Regions from separate parts of the Rhizobium sp. CBN3 genome, predicted to be linked through region 2. Evidence: riboswitches for the same ligand, from Rfam matches in the RefSeq annotation. Region 2 holds a riboswitch; the other holds the start of a gene.
What was found. Region 2 has a riboswitch for FMN ahead of QWJ46_RS20620 (DMT family transporter). Riboswitches for the same ligand answer to the same signal wherever they lie in the genome.
Positions count from the first base shown of each region.

Region 1: linked by a shared signal. The riboswitch ahead of QWJ46_RS27900 (6,7-dimethyl-8-ribityllumazine synthase) and the one ahead of QWJ46_RS20620 (DMT family transporter) in region 2 are both predicted to bind FMN.

Region 1 is NZ_JAULSE010000030.1:30,286-40,498, forward strand. Features, by position in the region: gene QWJ46_RS27890 (DUF1194 domain-containing protein) at 275-1,051, shown strand; gene QWJ46_RS27895 (VOC family protein) at 1,360-2,049, opposite strand; gene QWJ46_RS27900 (6,7-dimethyl-8-ribityllumazine synthase) at 2,303-2,737, opposite strand; FMN riboswitch at 2,818-2,960, opposite strand; gene QWJ46_RS27905 (SRPBCC domain-containing protein) at 3,348-3,794, shown strand; gene QWJ46_RS27910 (hypothetical protein) at 3,968-4,276, shown strand; gene QWJ46_RS27915 (hypothetical protein) at 4,356-4,580, opposite strand; gene QWJ46_RS27920 (adenylate/guanylate cyclase domain-containing protein) at 5,040-6,137, shown strand; gene QWJ46_RS27925 (helix-turn-helix transcriptional regulator) at 6,330-6,980, shown strand; gene QWJ46_RS27930 (MFS transporter) at 6,977-8,215, shown strand; gene QWJ46_RS27935 (LysR family transcriptional regulator) at 8,237-9,139, opposite strand; gene QWJ46_RS27940 (LLM class flavin-dependent oxidoreductase) at 9,324-10,213, opposite strand, start outside.
Region 2 is NZ_JAULSE010000014.1:9,288-19,500, forward strand. Features, by position in the region: gene clpP (ATP-dependent Clp endopeptidase proteolytic subunit ClpP) at 1-455, shown strand, start outside; gene clpX (ATP-dependent Clp protease ATP-binding subunit ClpX) at 758-2,035, shown strand; gene lon (endopeptidase La) at 2,439-4,856, shown strand; gene hupB (DNA-binding protein HupB) at 5,063-5,338, shown strand; FMN riboswitch at 5,456-5,606, shown strand; gene QWJ46_RS20620 (DMT family transporter) at 5,696-6,595, shown strand; partial or broken gene QWJ46_RS20625 (alkaline phosphatase) at 6,689-7,247, shown strand; gene QWJ46_RS20630 (LysR family transcriptional regulator) at 7,523-8,422, opposite strand; gene QWJ46_RS20635 (zinc-dependent alcohol dehydrogenase family protein) at 8,527-9,516, shown strand; gene QWJ46_RS20640 (aldo/keto reductase) at 9,588-10,213, opposite strand, start outside.

The DNA.
Region 1 (10,213 bases), on a different contig from region 2:
CGAGAGTTGAAAAGTCTCTCGCGCCCAAGGACTTGGCGCACTGGATTCCTGCGACAGGCACAGGAATGAGGGAGGAGAAGGCAGTGCTCTCCAATGAAACGTCGCGGGAAGGCTGTCCAGATCACTGCAGCCACGAGTACAAAGGCTGGAGGCTCGAACGGCGGCGCGTGCACTCCTGATATCACCGAAAATTGAAGCCCCGCACACTGTCGGGCGTCCTGCGCGGGCCAAGCTGTGTTACAGTTTCCTCGCTTGATGGCGCGGGGATCTGTCGATGCTGACGACGCTTGCGGTGCTCATGGGTCTTACCGGAGTCGTGCCGACAGCTGGGGCGGGCGAAAACGAGGTCGACGTGACGCTGGTGCTTGCCGTCGACACTTCGCGGTCAATGGACTTCGAGGAGATCGGCATTCAGCGCGACGGTTATGTCGAGGCGCTCAAGCACAAGGAATTCATCGACGCGGTCAAGGGCGGGCTCACCGGCCGCATCGCCATCAGCTATTTCGAATGGGCGGGCTATGTCGTCCAGGATTCAAGGATCGACTGGCAGCTGATCGAGACGGAACAGGATGCGATCGCCTTTGCCGACAAGCTCGATGCCCGGCCGATTGCCACGCAACGGCGCACCTCGATCTCCACCGCCATCGATCAGGGTGCCAGCATAATTACCACGGGCCCCTTTCGCGGCAGGCGCGAGGTGATCGACGTTTCCGGCGACGGCCCCAACAATTCCGGCGATCCCGTCATGCCCGCCCGCGACAAGGCGGTGGCGTCAGGCATGATCATCAATGGGCTGGCCATCATGCTGCGTCCTTCCGATGCCCCCGGAGGGCTCGACAAATATTACGCCGATTGCGTGATCGGCGGCCCCGGCAGCTTCGTGCTGCCGGTCCACAAGATCGAGGATTTCGCCATCGCGGTGCGCCGCAAGCTGGTGCTCGAGGTCAGCGGCATTTCACCGTCGCCTGGGGTGGAGAGGATCGCTGCGGACGCGCCGACGACGGATTGTCTGATCGGCGAGAAGCAGTGGCGGGATATATTCGATCGGTGAGGCGTGGCTGTGGCGCGACTTGGGATGAGAGGACACGCCATGTGGCACCCCCCTCTGTCCTGCCGGACATCTCCCCCACAAGGAGGGAGATCGGCTGGGCGAGAGGGCTTCCCCAAACAGCTGAGCTTGTGATTGTCGCTGCCGTTAGTGAGGGAGCGATGGTCAAGCCTCCTGCTAATCTCCACCCTTGTGGGGGAGATGTCCGGCAGGACAGAGGGGGGTGCCACACGGCACGCCTAAAAGGAAAGAAGCCCCGCCCTGAGGGGCTCGAAGGCGAGGCGGGTGCTCCCAGCGTCTGCCGCTTCCACCTACAACGGCAGCTGCCTGCCGGCCTGCTCGCTCACCATGTAGTCGGCATACCAGTCCGGCCAGTTCTCGTCATACTTGCCGCCGTTGCGTTTCTCGTGTTCGCCGTGGGCCTGGGCGGCGCGGCGGAGTGCCGCCGCAAGGTCGCTCGATGTCGAGAAGGCCGTCTCATCGGCGTCAATGCGGCCGGGGAGGCGGGTGGTGACTTCCTGGAACAGCCAGCCATTGCCGTCGGGATCCTTGAACGAGGCAAAGGAACGGTAGCTGCGGTGCTCGGGGTCGCGGCCGGCGATGCGCAGGCGCCCGAAGAGATAGGGTTCGTCCTTGCCGGCATAGACGCCCGATGCGTCGTGGAAGGCCGCGCTCACCTCAACGCCGCGGGCGATGAGATCGCGCCGCGCGGCCTCGATGTCGGAGACGATAAGGTAGAGGCCCTGCGCGGAGCCGGGGGCGGCGGCCGTGACGTTCCTGCCGAAGATGATGGCGCAGCCGGAGCCCGGCGGGGTGAACTGGATCACCCGGAAATCGGCATCATTGGCAAAGTCGGCGTCGAGCCTCCAGCCCAGGCCGTCATAGAAACGTTTGGCGCGGTCGACGTCGGAAACGGGGATGACGACCACTTCGAGCTTGGTGTCGACCGGTCGCGTTCTCGCGGATTCGGTGGGGGTTTCACCGCGCATTGCATTGCTCATCTTCAGCTCCCTTAGGGTTTGGACGCATTAAGAATGGCGATACATGTCGGGTCGAGTGGACCACAACGCGGTAAGGGCGTCGAATCAATTATTCTGTCGGTGCAGAAGAGGCGGCGGGCCGATCCCGCCGCCTGTCTCGCGCAGGCTGCTAAAGCGCGTCACGATCTTTCAGATGCTCTCTTTGCGCTTTAGGTGTTTGTTTTCGCGCATGTCGTTGCCCGCGAAACCGCTGCACACTTTTGCGCGACCTGCTTCAGGCCGCAAGAGCGGCGCGCGTCTTGCCGATCATCAGGGCGGCGCGTGCCGCCTCGCGGCCCTTCTCGACGAAATGGGCGCGATAGATCTGCGTGTGATGCTCGGTTTCCTGATAGTGATGCGGCGTCAGCGAAACGGATAGCACCGGCACGCCCGTATCCATGCCGGCACGCATCAGGCCATCGACGACGGCCTGGGCCACGAATTCGTGGCGGTAGATCCCGCCGTCGACGACGAAGGCGGCGGCGATGACGGCGGCATAACGTCCGGTCGCGGCAAGATCGCGCGAGAACAGCGGCATTTCGAAAGCGCCGGGGACGTCGAATACGTCGATCTGCTCGGCGGGGACAAGCTGTTGGAAGCCTTCAAGCGCACGGTCGACGATATCGGCGTGCCAGCCGGCTTTGACGAAGGCATAACGGGTGGGTGTCATGGTAATCTCCTTTGGCGTACAGACACGTCACCCAAGGCGATCACGAGCATCCGCAGCCAGCCCCGGAGGGCAGCAGCAGCGCACGTTCTCTTTCATCCGGACTATAACCGTCGGCTCAGGCATCTCACCTGATCTGCTGACCCTTCCGAGGAAGGCGCTCGCGGGCTCGCAATCGAAACTGCATACCGCCGGTAGGGACTTTCACCCCGCCCTGAGAACGGCGCGGACAATAGGGGCAAGGCGGCGGGCTGGCAATAGGGTAAGATGGTTTCGTCGGTGAGTGCGGGTTGCAACCCCAAGAGAGCCTCATCCTGAGGGGCCCCGCAGGGGCCTCGAAGGACGAGGCGGATGCGCCGGCGTTGATCGATGCAAGGAGCGGCGTTGGAGCGCGTCCTTTGAGGCTCCGCCCTGCGGGCTGCGCGCCTCAGAATGAGGGGGTCGGAGGTTGCCGCGCCGAGGCCGATGAGGGTCTCACGCTAAGGGCGCGTTGCTGGATGCCCGCCCTTGCTAGGCGCATCCTCACGCCTACATGCTTCGCTGAGGGCACTCACGTCAAAACAGCAGGATGTGTCGTTCCCCCGAACCGGGGCCGCAACCATTGGAGAGAGACATGCCAGAATCTTTCGTCGTGCGTCGCGAGGCGCATCTTGCGGCGCCGCCGGCGGCGGTGTTTGCGCTGATGACCGATCCGGAGAAGATCCTGCGCTGGATGGGGACGGAGGCCGAGGTCGAGCCGGAGCCCGGCGGGCTCTATCTCGTCAACGTCACCGGCGCCCGCTTTGCGCGCGGCTCGTTTCGCGAGGTGGTGCCGGTGCATCGGCTTGCCTACAGCTTCGGCTGGGACGGCAGCGAGGTGGTGCCGCCGGGATCGAGTCTGGTCGAGATCGACCTGATCGAGCAGGGAGGCGGGACGCTTTTGCGGCTCACCCATAGCGGCCTGCCGAGTGCGGAGCAATGCGCCGGCCATGAGGAAGGCTGGGCGCATTATCTCGGACGGCTCACCGAGGTCGCCGCCGGGCGGAACCCCGGTCCAGATCCATTTTACGGCAGGAGATGAACGGTTTTCGGCAGGCGGCGGCATGTTCCTCAAGCGCTTGACGCTGCGGGAAGAACCGTCCGCCGCGGTCAAAAAGTGCTGCATTTTTCGCTCGTAAACATGAACGTGCAGTTCATCTCCAGTTCAATTTGGCGGTCCTAAGGTGATTGCGGCTGGATGAAATGGAGTTTTCGATGAAGGCACTTTCTATCGCGGCTGCCTTGCTCGCTGGCAGCCTCTCGATCGGCACAGCTCAGGCGATGCCGATCGGGGCAATCAAGGTTGAGAGCACTGTCACAAAGGTCGACTACGCCTGTGGTCGCGGCTGGCACCTGACCCGCTGGGGCGAATGCCGGCGCAACTGGCGCCGCCCGCCGCCTGTAGCTTTCTATGGCGGTCCGCCCCGTTGGGGCTGGGAGCGGCGTCATCGCGATTGGGATGGCCCGCGCTGGCGCTATGAGCGGCGCTGGGACCGCGAACGCCGCTGGCGGGACGACTACTAAAAGCCTTTGACAGAGGCAGACGAACGAGGGCCGGTGCGACGTTTCGCCCGGCCTCTATCTGTTGAAATAACGACGGCGCTCAGATGCGGCTGACGAGCCAGTGCTTTCCGTCGATCAGCTCTTCGAGCTCGGCCGGATCCTTGACGCCGAATTCGAACCATTCGACGAGTTCCTTCGCCTTCCGCTTGCTTTCCTCGGCCGTAAACTCAATCCCATAGCGCGCGCACCACCGCCGAAGTATCGACGTCAGCAGCGTCATGTCATTCCCGTCAAGCGGGTCTTTCGGCCAATATGTCGTGCCCATCGCAACCCCTCAATCGCTAATGACAAGCTGGCACATAATCGAATCAATGTCGCGCAATTTAAAAGTGTTTATTCGGTTGTTCTCCACCGTGGTGAATGGTTTTCCACAGAGTTGTTGGACGGTGGGGTTGACAGGGTTGTGGAGGGACTCGGCGGGAGCAAGTGCCGATAGGAAATCCCCCGGACGCCAGAGGTGTCCTCAGTTTGCCGACAAAGTCTCCTCCGTCATGCTCGGCCTTGTGCCGAGTATCTGACCAGGGCAATTGTTTGAGACGAAAACCATTTATTTTCAAGCCCTTAATTGAATCGTCGCATATCCTCGACGCAAGGCCGAGGATGACGTCGCGGGTTTTGGTTGCCAACAAGGCGGAGACTGGAGACCTCCTCAGGGGCCGCGGGAGTGTCCGTGGGCGGATGTCCCGGGGTTGCCCACGTCCTGTTGCAATGCCAATGTTAACCCATGGATCTGCCTCCCTCTCTCGCCTGGCTGATTGACGAGGCTGCGGCTTCGCCCGGTCCCGAACGGTTTCTGGCCGAGCTCGGGCGCCGGCTGCTGGCCGATGGTCTGGCGCTTTCCGGTGGTGCGCTGACACTTTCGGTGCCGCATCCGATCATCGCACGACGTACCTGGCTGTGGCGGGCCGAAACCGGAACCGTCATCGAGGCGCTGGGTTTTGCCGCCGCACCTCAAAGCGATGCCGGGCGCGAATGGCTGGCCGGGCTCGGGCCGGTTTGGGAGGAGAGGATTGGAGCTTCGCGGGACCGCGCCGTGCTCGGCTGGGCGGGCATCGGCAAGGAGGCAGGGGCGGGCGAATTCTCTGATGATGAAGCCGCGCGGCTGCAGGAGGTCGCACGTTTTGCCGCCGCGCCGCTCGCAGCCCTTGCGGCGCGGGAGGCGCGGGCGGCACTGCTTGAAGCCTATCTCGGCCGGCGCAGTGCGGCCCGGGTTCAGTCGGGTGCGCTTGCCCGCGGCACCGGCGAAACCATCCGCGCCGCTCTTCTCTGCGCCGATTTGCGGGATTTCACCGCACTTTCCCAGGTGACGGAGCCACAGGCGATGATATCAGCGCTCGACGCTTATTTCGACCGCGTCGCCGGCGCCGTGCATGCCTTCGGCGGCGAGGTATTGAAATTCATCGGCGACGGCGTGCTGGCGATCTTTCCCGTCACCGCCGCTTCCGATAATGGGGCCGGAGCTGATCGGGAGGCCTGCGAGGCGGCGCTTCGGGCTGTCGCCGCCTGCCGCGCCGGCATGGTCCATCTCGACCAGATGCGCCGGGCGCAGGGGCTGGCGCCGCTGCCCTTCGGTGCGGCGCTGCATTTCGGCGAAATCCTCTGGGGCAATATCGGCGCCGCCGACCGGCTTGATTTCACTGCCATCGGCCCGGCGGTCAATCTGGTCAGCCGGCTGGAAGGGCTCTGCAAGCGGCTCGGTTACAACGTGTTGATCTCGGGCGCCGTGGCGGCGAATACCGAGGCCGCGCTGACGCCGCTCGGCGAGCACGCCCTGCGCGGCATCGCCGAGCCCTGCACCGTCTTCACTTTGGCTGAGGATTGAGCCCTGAGATGGCGCTGCCCGAATGCGCCTGCCATGCCATGTTCGGCGCTCACAAGAATCATGATTGTTAATCGCTCGTCTGGCGCGCGATCATTCCTGGCCACTGCACCGGAGATCGTTTTCAAATATCCTTAGGAGAGAGTTTGCAAAGAAATCTTTGCAAAGATATGTCTGCGAATATATGATTGGATCATGAAAGAGCAGAACTCCGAACCTGCCGCAGATGCTGTTGCCTCGCGCACCGTCAGCCGTGTCGTGCCCGAACCGACCGCGCTTAAGGCGCTGGCCCACCCCGTCCGGCTGCGCCTGCTCGGCATGCTGAGGATCGACGGCCCCGCCACGGCGACGCAGCTCGCCGTTCGGCTCGGCCTGAACAGTGGCGCGACGAGCTATCATCTGCGCCAGCTCGCCCAATATGGCTTCATCGAGGAAGCGCCGCATGCCTCGCGACGCGACCGCTGGTGGCGTGCCAGCCACGAGCTGACCTCGGTTCCCCCGAGCGAAGCCGAAGGCGAGGCGCTCGATCTCGATATGGCCTTCAACCAGGCGGCCCTCTCGCTGCAGGTCGGCCAGATGCAGCAGGCGCTGGAGGAATATGCCGAGCTGCCGGCGGAATGGCGCAAGGCGACGGCGGCCGACGACATCATCATCCCGATGACGGCGAAACAAGCCGAGACCCTGACGAAGCGGCTGACCGACATCATCCTGGAAGCCATGCGGGCCGCCCCACCGCTGGGGGAGGCGGCGTCCCGGAATCCTGACATGGTTCCTTTCTATATCATGCTGCACGCTTTCCCCTATCCGGGCCGTCTGCCGCACCGCGTGCGGGAGGACGAGCCGTGAGAGAAGGCAAGCCTTTCCTGGCGCTTGCCGCCGCCGAGACGCTTTCGCTTTCCGGCACCCGGCTATCGACCATCGCCATTCCTTGGCTGATGCTGAGCGCCACAGGCAGCCCCGTGCTGACCGGGCTGACGGCGATGATGGAGATGCTGCCCTATGTGCTCGCCAAGGCGCTCGGCGGGCCGCTGATCGACCGCATCGGCGCCAAACGCATCGCCATCATCTGCGACACGGCCTCTGTCACCGCGGTCGGACTGGTGCCGCTTCTCGATCTCTTCGGTGTGCTGACCGTGCCGGTGCTGCTGCCCGTCGTTTTTGTCATGGGCGTGCTGCGAGGCCCCTCCGATGCCGCCAAGCAAGCGATGGTTCCCGATATCGCTGCGCTGGCAGTCGTGCCGCTCGAACGGGTGACCGGCGTCTCCAGCGCCATCGAACGGCTCGCCTCGACGGTGGGCGCTGCCGGCGCCGGCGCTTTGATCGGGCTGATAGGCCCGGGTCAGGCGCTCCTCGTCAACGCCGCCACCTTCGCCGCCGCAGCGCTGGTCGTCGCGACCGGCATACCCGGCATGCGGCGCGCTCCCGAGTTGCCCGCCGCGCTGGACGCTCGGCCGGGCGGGGTGCCTTCCTATATCGACGATCTCCGGGAAGGCTGGCGCTTTCTGCGCAGCGACGCCGTGCTCGTCAGCATTGTCTCCATGGTGGCGATCACCAATCTACTCGATCAGGCCTATCACGCCGTGCTGCTGCCCGTCTGGACGAAGAACGCCGGTCATGGGCCGGAGCTGCTCGGAGCGATGTTCGCCACCTTCTCCGGCGCCTCCATCGCGGGTGCGGCGATTGCCGCTGTTATCGGCGAGCGCATGCCGCGTCTGATCGTCTATACCGTGGCCTTCCTCCTGACCGGATTTCCGCGCTTCCTGGTGCTCGCGGTCGATGTGCCGCTTGGCTCCGTCTTTGCGACGCTCGCAATCGCAGGCTTTGCCTCCGGTTTCCTCAACCCCATTCTGTCGGCGGTGATCTTCGAGCGTATCCCCAAGCCGCTCACCGGGCGCGTCACCGCGATGAACACCGCCCTCTGTTTTGCTCTCATCCCCTTCGGCGGCCTCGTCGGCGGCGCGCTGATCAGTACGATCGGGCTTGGTTCAGCGATGCTTCTCTGCGGGCTCGCTTATCTCGCCGCCACCCTCTCTCCGCTGGCGCTCAAGAGCTTTCGCGGTTTTGACAAGGCCGTGGCGTAAGCCGCCCGCGCAGGCGCGTTCCTAGCCTTGTCCGATTTCTTCGATCATCAGATCGATGAAGCAGCGCACCCGCGGCTCCAGCACGCCTTTGTCGGGATAGAGCGCCACGATCTTCGTGTCGTCGGTTTCGAGGTCGGGCAGGACCTGCCGGAGTCGGCCGGCGGCCAAATCGCCGGCGGCAACGAAGTCCGGAAGAAGGGCGATGCCGAGGCCGGCCATGCAGGCGTCGCGAACGGCTTCACCGCTGTCGAACCTCAGGCGGCTGTGCCCCTGCGCCTTGATCCAGCCGCCGTGGCTGCGAAAGCGCCAGCCCTGGCTTTGGCCGCGGTTGGTGAAGAACAGGCAGTCATGGGCGGCGAGATCCTCTATATCAAGGGGGATGCCGCGTTCGGTGAGGTAGGAGGGCGAGGCGCAGAGCCGCGGCTTGTCACTGGTGATCACGCGTGTGACCAACCGGCTGTCGGCGGCCGACGACATCGCGCCAATCCCGATCGCCAGATCGAAGCCGTCCTCGAGGATGTCGGCCGGGCGATCGGTGAAGCTCACTTCGACCTGCACGTCGGGCCAGGTGCGAAGATATTTTTCGAGTAACGGGAGCATGACCAGCGGTCCGCAGACATCGGAAACGGCGAGCCTGAGAACGCCTCGCGGCACACCGCTTCGCCCCGCAATGCTCGCCTCCGCCTCGTCCACCGATGCCAGGATCTGCAGCCCCTGGTCATAGAACACTCGTCCTTCATCGGTCAGGCTGAGTGCCCTTGTCGTACGGTTGAGCAGGCGCGCGCCGAGCCGCTCCTCGAGGCGGGTGACGGCCTTTCCCGCCGCCGAACGGGAGAGGCCCATGGTCTGCCCGCCGGCGATAAAGCTTCCGGCATCGACGACGGCCATGAAGATCAGGATATCGTTCAGGTTCGTGCGCGGCATGAGGTAACTCGAGCGATTCGACTGCAGCCTTAAGTCGGTCGCGACGGGACCGATTCAAGGCTCGCATCATCAACGCCGACCGCGCCAGTTAGGTCCCGGGCGCATCGAAATGATGCCGGCCAACGACAGCTGCCGTTTCGCATCACCACCGCGCATATCGAAGGCTCGCGCCCAAGCCTCGCCGTCAGCGCCAGCCGAGCGCCGGAGCGACGTGAGCGAGGATCGCCTCGATGACGTGGGCATTGTAGGCGACGCCGAGCTGGTTGGGCACGGTGAGCAGCAGCGTGTCGGCCTCGGCAATCGCCTCGTCCTCTGCAAGCTGCTTGATGAGCACGTCAGGTTCGGCGGCATAGCTGCGGCCGAAGATCGCCCGGGTCTTCTCGTCGATGAAGCCGATCTTGTCGCCCTCGTCGTTGCCGTAGCCGAAATAGGCGCGGTCGCGGTCGTCGACCAGCGCGAAAATGCTGCGGCTGACCGAGATGCGTGGCTGGCGCGTGTGGCCGGCCGCCTTCCAGGCTTCGCGATAGGCGCGGATCTGGTCGGCCTGCTGGACGTGGAACGGCTCGCCGGTTTCGTCGTCCTTCAGCGTCGAGCTCTGCAGGTTCATGCCGAGCTTGGCGGCCCAGACGGCGGTGGCGTTGGAGCTCGCGCCCCACCAGATACGCTCGCGCAGGCCTTCCGAATGCGGCTCGAGACGCAGCAGGCCGGGCGGGTTCGGAAACATCGGCCGCGGGTTCGGTTTGGCAAAGCCTTCGCCGTGCAGCACTTCGAGGAAGACTTCGGCATGATGCCTGGCCATGTCGGCCTCGCTCTGACCTTCCGGTGGCGCATAGCCGAAATGACGCCAGCCGTCGATCACCTGTTCAGGCGAGCCGCGGCTGATGCCGAGTTGCAGCCGACCTCCGGCGATGAGATCGGCCGCACCCGCGTCCTCGGCCATATAGAGCGGGTTCTCGTAGCGCATGTCGATGACGGCGGTGCCGATCTCGATCCGGCTGGTCCTCGCGCCGACGGCTGATAGCAGCGGGAAGGGCGCGGCGAGCTGCCGGGCGAAATGGTGCACGCGGAAATAGG
Region 2 (10,213 bases):
TCGAGGCGGAAAACCCGAAGAAGGAAATCGCTCTCTACATCAATTCGCCGGGTGGCGTCGTCACCGCCGGCATGGCGATCTACGACACGATGCAGTTCATCAAACCTGCTGTGTCGACGCTCTGCATCGGCCAGGCCGCGTCCATGGGTTCGCTGCTGTTGGCGGCCGGCCATAAGGACATGCGCTTCGCCACCCCGAATTCCCGCATCATGGTTCATCAGCCCTCGGGCGGCTTCCAGGGCCAGGCCTCGGACATCGAGCGCCACGCCCGCGATATCCTCAAGATGAAGCGCCGGCTGAACGAGGTCTATGTCAAGCACACCGGCCGCAGCTACGAGGAAGTTGAAAAGACGCTCGATCGTGACCATTTCATGGATGCGGACGAGGCCCAGGGTTGGGGCGTGATCGACAAGGTTCTGACGTCACGCCTCGAGATGGAAGGCGAGCAGGCCTAGTAATTAATTGGGATGGTGTTTTCCTCGCCACAGTTCTATCTCATTTGTGATCGAACAAGGCTTTCAACTGGCGACGAAGACGCTAATAGTAACTATTAATGCTATGTTGAATTTTTATGACATAGCATTCGGCATTCGAAGGGGAATTCGTTGCCGCCGGAACCCTGACATGGTTGATTGGGACCGGTTTGTAGCCCCTGAAGCCCTTCTCGGCAAAGGCTCCGGAAACGGAGTGCCGCCAGGAGCTGATAGAGTGGACCGCGATTTCGCCTTGAAATGCGGCGTGCTGGAAGGAAAGTGATATGAGCAAGGTCAGCGGCAGCAACGGCGGCGACTCCAAGAACACCCTCTATTGTTCGTTCTGCGGAAAGAGCCAGCACGAAGTCCGGAAACTGATTGCCGGACCGACCGTCTTCATCTGCGATGAATGCGTCGAATTGTGCATGGATATCATCCGCGAGGAAAACAAGTCCTCGATGGTCAAGTCCCGCGACGGCGTCCCGACGCCCCAGGATATCATCAAGGTCCTCGACGAATATGTCATCGGCCAGCGGCAGGCGAAGAAGATCCTGTCGGTCGCCGTTCACAACCATTACAAGCGCCTGGCGCACGCCTCCAAGAACGGCGAAGTCGAGCTGGCGAAGTCGAACATCATGCTCGTCGGACCCACAGGCTGCGGCAAGACCTATCTGGCCCAGACGCTCGCCCGCATCATCGACGTTCCCTTCACCATGGCGGATGCGACGACGCTGACCGAGGCCGGTTACGTCGGCGAGGATGTCGAAAACATCATTCTGAAGCTCCTGCAGGCGGCCGACTACAATGTCGAACGCGCGCAGCGCGGCATCGTCTACATCGACGAAGTCGACAAGATTTCGCGCAAGTCCGACAATCCGTCGATCACCCGCGACGTCTCGGGCGAGGGCGTGCAGCAAGCGCTCTTGAAGATCATGGAAGGCACGGTCGCTTCCGTTCCGCCGCAGGGCGGCCGCAAGCACCCGCAGCAGGAATTCCTGCAGGTCGACACGACGAACATCCTGTTCATCTGCGGCGGCGCCTTCGCCGGCCTCGACAAGATCATCTCCGCCCGCGGCGAGAAGACTTCGATCGGCTTCGGCGCGACCGTCAAGGCTCAGGACGACCGCCGCGTCGGCGAAGTCCTGCGCGAACTGGAGCCGGAAGATCTGGTCAAGTTCGGCCTCATTCCCGAGTTCATCGGCCGTCTGCCGGTTCTGGCGACGCTCGAGGACCTCGATGAGGACGCGCTGATCCAGATCCTGTCCGAGCCGAAGAACGCGCTGATCAAGCAGTATCAGCGGCTGTTCGAGATGGAAGATGTGGAGCTGACCTTCCACGAAGATGCGCTGCGCGAAATCGCCCGCAAGGCGATCGTGCGCAAGACCGGCGCCCGCGGCCTTCGTTCGATCATGGAAAAGATCCTGCTCGATACGATGTTCGAACTGCCGACGCTGGAAGGCGTGCGCGAGGTCGTCATCTCGGAGGAAGTGGTGCGCGGCTCGGCTCGTCCGCTCTACATCTATGCCGATCGTCAGGAAGAAAAAGCCAACGCTTCCGCGTAATCTCATGGTTTTCACACCATTATTTTAAGGGGCTTGCCATGGGCGAGCCCCTTTCTATTTGAAAAACCATCCGAGGCGCTGTTAGTATTTTGGTGGTGGGAACTGGAGCTTGCCCTTGCCGATGTTGCGCAAGGGGCGGTGCTTGGTAATGATGCAGTGATTCCGTGAGTGTATTGCTGGCGTTGTATTTAGCAGGGTCGGAAGTGGTAAGCGCCGGTCCAGCCACGCGCTTCATAGTGCGGGTGTTCCGTTGTAACGAAGCTGTCATATCCGGGGAACGCGGGCGTTAGCGTGGCTTGAAAAGCGTAGTCAGAACCTCCACTTGTAGGCCAAGTGAGAGTGCCGGCCGATCCCAAGCGGCCGTGCAGAGAGCCCGGCAACGGGACGATGGAAAGGATAAAAAATGACGAAGAAAACGTCTGTAGCGAGCAGCACTGCCTACCCTGTTCTGCCTTTGCGTGACATCGTGGTTTTCCCGCATATGATCGTGCCGCTGTTTGTCGGACGGGAAAAGTCGATCCGTGCGCTCGAAGAGGTCATGGGCTCGGACAAGCAGATCATGCTGGTGACGCAGATCAACGCCAGCGACGATGATCCGGACCCTTCGGCGATCCATAATGTCGGCACCGTGGCAAACGTGCTGCAGCTGCTGAAGCTGCCTGACGGCACCGTCAAGGTTCTGGTCGAAGGCCGCGCCCGCGCCGAGATCGACACCTATACGAGCCGTGAGGATTTCTATGAGGCGCTCGGCCATGTGCTCGAGGAGCCGCATGACGATCCGGTCGAACTGGAAGCCTTGTCGCGCTCGGTCGTTTCCGAATTCGAAAGCTATGTGAAGCTCAACAAGAAAATTTCGCCCGAAGTGGTCGGCGCCGCCAGCCAGATCGACGACTATTCCAAGCTCGCCGATACGGTCGCCTCGCATCTGTCGATCAAGATCACCGAGAAGCAGGAGATGCTGGAGACGACCAGCGTCAAGCAGCGTCTCGAAAAGGCCCTCGGCTTCATGGAAGGCGAGATTTCGGTCCTGCAGGTCGAAAAGCGCATCCGCTCGCGCGTCAAGCGCCAGATGGAGAAGACCCAGCGCGAATACTATCTCAATGAGCAGATGAAGGCGATCCAGAAGGAGCTCGGCGACGGCGAGGAAGGCCGCGACGAGATGAGCGAACTGGAAGAGCGCATCTCCAAGACCAAGCTGTCCAAGGAGGCCCGTGAAAAGGCCGAGGCGGAGCTGAAGAAGCTGCGCCAGATGAGCCCGATGTCGGCCGAAGCCACCGTCGTGCGCAATTATCTGGATTGGCTGCTCGGTATCCCGTGGGGCAAGAAGTCGAAGATCAAGGCCGACCTCAACAATGCCGAGAAGATCCTCGAGGCCGATCACTTCGGTCTCGACAAGGTCAAGGAGCGCATTGTCGAATATCTCGCCGTGCAGGCCCGCGCCACCAAGATCAAGGGCCCGATTCTCTGCCTCGTCGGCCCTCCGGGCGTCGGCAAGACCTCGCTCGCCCAGTCGATCGCCAAGGCGACCGGCCGCGAGTATGTCCGCATGGCGCTCGGCGGCGTTCGCGACGAAGCCGAAATCCGCGGTCACCGCCGCACCTATATCGGCTCGATGCCCGGCAAGGTCATCCAGTCGATGAAGAAGGCGAAGAAGTCCAACCCGCTCTTCCTGCTCGACGAAATCGACAAGATGGGCATGGATTTCCGCGGCGATCCGTCTTCGGCCCTGCTCGAAGTGCTCGATCCGGCGCAGAACTCGACCTTCATGGACCACTATCTGGAAGTCGAATACGACCTGTCGGATGTGATGTTCATCACGACGGCGAATACGCTGAACATTCCTGCGCCTTTGATGGACCGCATGGAAATCATCCGTATCGCCGGCTACACCGAGGACGAGAAGCGTGAGATCGCCAAGCGGCACCTGCTGCCGAAAGCTATCAAGGAACATGCGTTGCAGCCGGAAGAATTCTCGGTCAGCGACGACGCCCTGATGGCGATCAGCCAGCAGTACACCCGCGAGGCCGGTGTCCGCAGCTTCGAACGCGAATTGATGAAGCTCGCCCGCAAGGCGGTCACCGAGATCATCAAGGGCAAGACGAAGTCCGTTCACGTGACGGCCGCCAACATCGCCGACTATCTCGGCGTCCCGCGCTTCCGCCATGGCGAAGCCGAGGGCGAGGATCAGGTCGGCGTCGTGACCGGTCTTGCCTGGACGGAAGTCGGCGGCGAACTGCTGACCATCGAAGGCGTGATGATGCCGGGCAAGGGCCGCATGACGGTTACCGGCAATCTGAAGGACGTCATGAAGGAATCGATCTCGGCGGCGGCCTCTTATGTCCGCTCGCGCGCTGTCGATTTCGGCATCGAACCGCCGATGTTCGAAAAGAACGACATCCACGTGCACGTGCCGGAAGGTGCGACGCCGAAGGATGGCCCGTCGGCCGGTGTCGCCATGGCAACCGCCATCGTTTCGATCATGACCGGCATCCCGGTGAACAAGCATGTGGCCATGACCGGTGAAATCACCCTTCGCGGCCGGGTGCTGCCGATCGGCGGTCTCAAGGAAAAGCTGCTGGCAGCGCTTCGCGGCGGCATCAAGAAGGTGCTGATTCCGGAGGAAAACGCCAAGGATCTGGCGGAGATTCCGGACAATGTGAAGAACAGCATGGAGATCATCCCGGTCTCCCGGATGGGCGAGGTGATCAAGCACGCGCTGATCCGCCGGCCGGAGCCGATCGAGTGGGATGGCACGGTGGAAACGCCTGTCATCACATCGGTCGAAGGCCTCGACGACACGGGCGCAACCATAGCGCATTGAGTGGCATTTGCCACATTTGTGCCCTATTGGCGCAAAAGACGCGAAAAGGCTGGCGGAAACGCCAGCCTTTTTTGTGAAAACGTCATGGAGACGCTTGCTTTTCCTTGATTTGCAGGGCTTTTGGGTTCCCGGCGGGCCTGATGAAACCTAATCTGCGCCTAGCTTAGATTTGAGTCGTTTCATACCATTTAGAAAGGGGTGGAAACATGAACAAGAATGAACTCGTGTCCGCAGTCGCCGAAAAGGCAGGGCTGACGAAGTCTGACGCGGCTTCCGCTGTTGACGCGGTTTTTGACGTTGTCCAGGCCGAACTCAAGAACAAGGGCGACATCCGCCTCGCTGGTTTCGGCAGCTTCACCGTTTCTCATCGCGCTGCAACGAAGGGCCGTAACCCGTCGACCGGCGCTGAAGTCGATATCCCGGCTCGCAACGTGCCGAAGTTCACGCCCGGCAAGGGCCTGAAGGACGCCGTCAACGGCTGATTTGATCTTCCGCCGGCCGTAAACGAGAACGGCTGAGCAGGATTTCGAGGGGTTCGGCACTGCCGGACCCCTTTTGTTTTGCCGCTTGCCGCAGGCAGCGCTTTGTTTTACGAACGATTCTGTTCTCAGGGCGGGGTGAAAGTCCCCACCGGCGGTAAGGGCTGCTGCCCGAGCCCGCGAGCGCCTTCCGAAGCTTTGGCGGGGAGGGGTCAGCAGATCCGGTGCGATTCCGGAGCCGACGGTATAGTCCGGATGAAAGAGAATGAGCATGACCGCAAGCTGGCAGGGGACTGCCCGCCTCCGCGTATCGTCGCTCATGCGTCCTGATTTGTGTTGGTCCCTATTCGGATGAAAGACATGAATCAGAATTCCCTTGCAGTCTCGCGATCTCGCGCCATTGCCGGCGCCGTTTTCATGGTGCTTGGAGGCGTCGCCTTCTCGCTGCTCAACGTCGTCACCCAATGGCTGACCATGAAGCTCGCCTTTCCGCCAGCCTCCGCAGCCTTCTGGCAATATGCCTTCGCCTTCCTTTTCTCCTTGCCCATCCTGCGCAAATCCGGCCTTGCGGCTATGCGTACGGACTATCCCTGGCGGCACGTCGTGCGCGTCGTCTTTGCCGCGCTTGGTGTCGAGGCCTGGGTTTCCGGTCTTGCCTCAGTGCCGATCTGGCAGGCGATCGCGCTGGTCATGACCTCACCCTTCTTCATCATTCTCGGCGCCCGCCTGTTCCTCGGTGAGCGCGTCGGCCCGGCCCGCTGGGCAGCGACCGGTGTCGGCTTTGCCGGCGCGATGATCATCCTCCAGCCATGGTCGGACAGCTTCACTTGGGCAGCGCTCCTGCCGGTACTCTCGGCGCTGCTCTGGGGTGCCTCGTCGCTCATCACCAAGAGCCTGACCGGTATCGAGAGGCCGGAGACCATCACCGTCTGGCTGTTGGTGCTGCTGACGCCGATCAACGGCGGTCTGGCGCTTGCCGCGGGCTTCGCAGTGCCGACAGGCACGACACTCGCGCTCTTCCTCCTGGCGGGCCTCCTGACGGTCGTGGCGCAATATCTACTGACCCTTGCCTATGCCAGCGCCGACGCCGCCTATGTCCAGCCCTTCGATGATCTGAAGCTGCCGCTCAACGTTCTCGCCGGTTGGCTGTTCTTCGGTTATGCGCCCGCCGGCTATCTGTGGTTGGGCGCTGCACTCATTCTTTCCGCATCGCTCTTCATCATGAGGAATGAGATGCGGCGGGAAAGGCAGGCAGCCTGACGCCGACCCTCTGAAATCTTGCCGGCTGTCATGTCTCTGTCATGGCAGTCCCGCAAAACCCCTCTGTTCGATCTTTCGACATTGGGGGTCTCCATGACAATTTCATCCCGCAAGGCAGCGCTTGCTGCCGTGCTTCTCGCATCTGTTGCCTTTCCCGCTGCGGCCGAGCCGGTCTTCAACCGCATCGCCTCCTTCCCGGGTCGCCCAGAACCTGCCTGGTGACAAGGACAAGCTGTCGGTGACATCTGCAGAAATCATCACCGCGACCGACGACGGCAACACCCTGATCTATAGCGACAGCCCGCTCGGTGCGATCGGCTTCATCGACATCACCAGCGCCAAGGCCCCGAAAGCCGCCGGCGCGCTGATGATGGATGGCGAGCCGACATCGGTCACCTCGAGCGCCGGCAAGGCGCTGGTTGCCGTCAATACCTCCGAAAGCAAGGCCAAGCCCTCCGGCCGCCTCGCAATCGTCGACGTGGCGACGACGAAGATCGAGAACACCTGCGATCTCGGCGGCCAGCCGGATTCCACCGCCCTCAACAAGGAAAAGACGTTTGGTGCCATCGCGCCCGAAAACGAGCGCGATGAAAACGTCAATGACGGGAAGATCCCGCAGATGCCGGCCAAGCTCGGGGGCGAACTGCCGGTTGCGAAGAAGACCGAAGCGCACGATTTCCTCGGCGAACTGAAGACGGCGACCAACGGCTATGTGCTCGACAAGCTCGAAGGCTTCGCCTTCGACGCATCGGGCAAGCCTTACGCTGTCACCGATAATGACGGTATGAGCGACTCGTCCGGGGAAACCCTGTTCTTCCCGGTCAACTTGACCGCCACGAACGGAGTTCGCGTTCCCATCATACTTAAAGGCCGGGTTTTGCTCCCGGCCTTTTTCTTTGGCCGATTCGCCCCTGAACGGCCGATGGCCTACGTCATGAATTTGGGCAAGGCAGCCGCCAATGCGTCGACCGCAAGACGAGTCCTGAGCGGCAGGTGCGATGTCTGTAGCCACAGCGCATGACAATCATACGGGAATTCCGGCTCGTCCGGCAGCACCACCACCAGCATCCCTGCCTGCACACGGTCCCGGATAAGCCAGGAGGGCAGCCAAGCGAGCCCCATGCCTGCCGTTGCCGCATCGGCAATGGCATCGAGATCATCGAGCCTCAAACGGCTCTTGGGCCTGATTTCAATCGGTGGCTCTTCGCCGCGTGGAAAAAGCCACGGACGGAACCGGGCGGAGCGGGCATAGACGATAGCATCGTGCCCGCCGAGATCCTTGAGCTGCTCAGGTCTGCCGTGGTCATCGAGATAGGCCGGCGAGGCGCAGACCACCATGCGCTGGCGCGCGACACGGCGTGCAATGACGCCCGATCTATCCTCCAACTCGCCGGTGCGGATCGCGAGATCGTAGCCGCCCTCCGCGAGGTCGACGACAGGATCGCTGAGCGATAGATCAAGTTCGAGGTTCGGATGCCGCTGAGCGAGTTCGATTAGGATCGGGACCACGCAGCGCCGACCGAAATGAACGGGCATGGTGACGCGCAGCCTTCCGCAGGGTTCGGAAAGATGATCGACTGCAAGCGCATCCGCAGCCTCGGTCTCCGCAAGGATCATCCGGCAGCGCTCGTAATAGGCGCGTCCGAAATCCGTCAGGCTCTGGCGCCGCGTCGTCCGGTTGATGAGGCTCACACCCAGGCGCTCCTCGAGAAAGCGGATATGCTTGCCGACCATCGGTCCGGACAGGCCAAGGGCCGCGGCGGCCGCTGCGAATGAGCCCAGATCGACGGCCTTCACGAAGACGGCCATGCTGGTGAGACGATCCATATTGCAAACTCTTGGTTTCTTCTGTCTTACCTGCGGGCCAATTTATCTTCTGGAGGCGGCTTGGCATAGATCATTCGGTTCAATCATTTTGGGGTTGATATCGAATGCCACGCGTAATCCGCTTTCATGAGCTTGGCGGTCCCGAGGTTCTCCGCATCGAGAATGTAGTGATTCCCGCGCCCCAGTCGGGGTTGGTTCAGATCCGTGTCAAGGCGCTGGGCATCAATCGCGCTGAAGCTTTGTTGCGGTCAGGCGTCTATATCGAAACTGCGCCGCTGCCCTCGGGCCTCGGCCTCGAAGCGGCCGGTATCGTCGAGGCGGTGGGCGAGGGGGTGGATGGTTTTATGCCGGGCGACCGCGTTAGCATCATCCCGCCCATCTCTATGGTCCAGTGGCCGGCTTATGGGGAACTCATAACTTTTCCCGCCGAATTTGTCGTCAGGCATCCGCCGACGCTGTCCTGGGAGGCGGCCGCTGCCGTCTGGATGCCGTTTTTGACGGCCTACGGCGCACTCATCGACACTGCCGGGTTGAGCAAAGGTGATTTCGTCGCCGTTACCGCTGCCTCGAGCAGCGTGGGACTTGCTGCGATCCAGATTGCCAACAAGGTCGGTGCGACGCCGATCGCGATTACCAGGACCTCCGTAAAGCGTAAGGCATTGCACGATGCCGGTGCTGCGCATGTCCTCGCTTCACAGGAGGAAGATCTGGAAACGAAGCTGAAGGCCGTCGCCGGCCGGGATGGCGTGCGGGTCGTCTTCGATGCCGTCGCCGGCCCCATCTTCGAACCGCTGAGCGCGGCAATGTCATCGGGCGGCATTCTCATCGAATATGGCGGATTGAATCAGGAGCCGACGCCGTTTCCGCTTTCTGCGGTGCTCGGCAAAGGCCTGACGCTACGCGGTTATCTCGTCCATGAGATCCTCCGCGATCCGGCGCGGCTGCAGGCTGCAAAGACCTTTATTTTCGAAGGGCTCGCGTCCGGCGCGCTGGAGCCTGTCATATCAAGGACATTCCCTTTCGAGCAGATCGTCGAGGCGCACCGCTTCTTGGAATCGAACGAGCAGTTCGGCAAGATTGTCGTGACGGTCTGATCCGGTCCTTCTTGGGATGATGTCTCAGGCCCGGCCAAGCGGCCAGCCGGGCTTGAACGGTCCATCAGGACTTACCAGCGCTGATGCACATGCGGCGCGATCAGCCGCTCGTAGATTTCACGCGTCGTCGCCATGACATCCGCTGAAAGCGGCGCAAGGTCGGCGGCAGCCGCGTTGGCTCTCGCCTGTTCGGCATTGCGGGCGCCGGGGATGACGACGGTGACCGCATCGCTCATCAGGATCCAGCGCAGCGCCAAGGCGGCCATGGTGGCGCCGGCCGGCACCAGCTTGCGTACTTCCTCGACCGCCTGCAGCCCGACCTCGAAGGGTACGCCCGCAAAGGTCTCGCCGACATCGAAAGCTTCGCCGTGGCGGTTGAAATTGCGGTGGTCGTCGCTGGCAAACTGCGTCTCGCGGCTGATCTTGCCGGAGAGAAGGCCGCTTGCGAGCGGCACGCGGGCGATGATCGCCACGTTCCTGCGGCGCGCCTCGGCGAAGAACAGATGGTCGGGGCGTTGGCGGAAGATGTTGTAGATGATCTGGATGCTGACGACGCCGGGATATTCGATCGCCTTCAGCCCGTCCTCGACCTTTTCGACGCTGACGCCATAGCCCTTGATCTTGCCGGCCTTCTGCAGCGTGTCCAGGCTCTCGAAGACCTCAGGCTGGTAAAGCACCTCGCGCGGCGGGCAGTGCA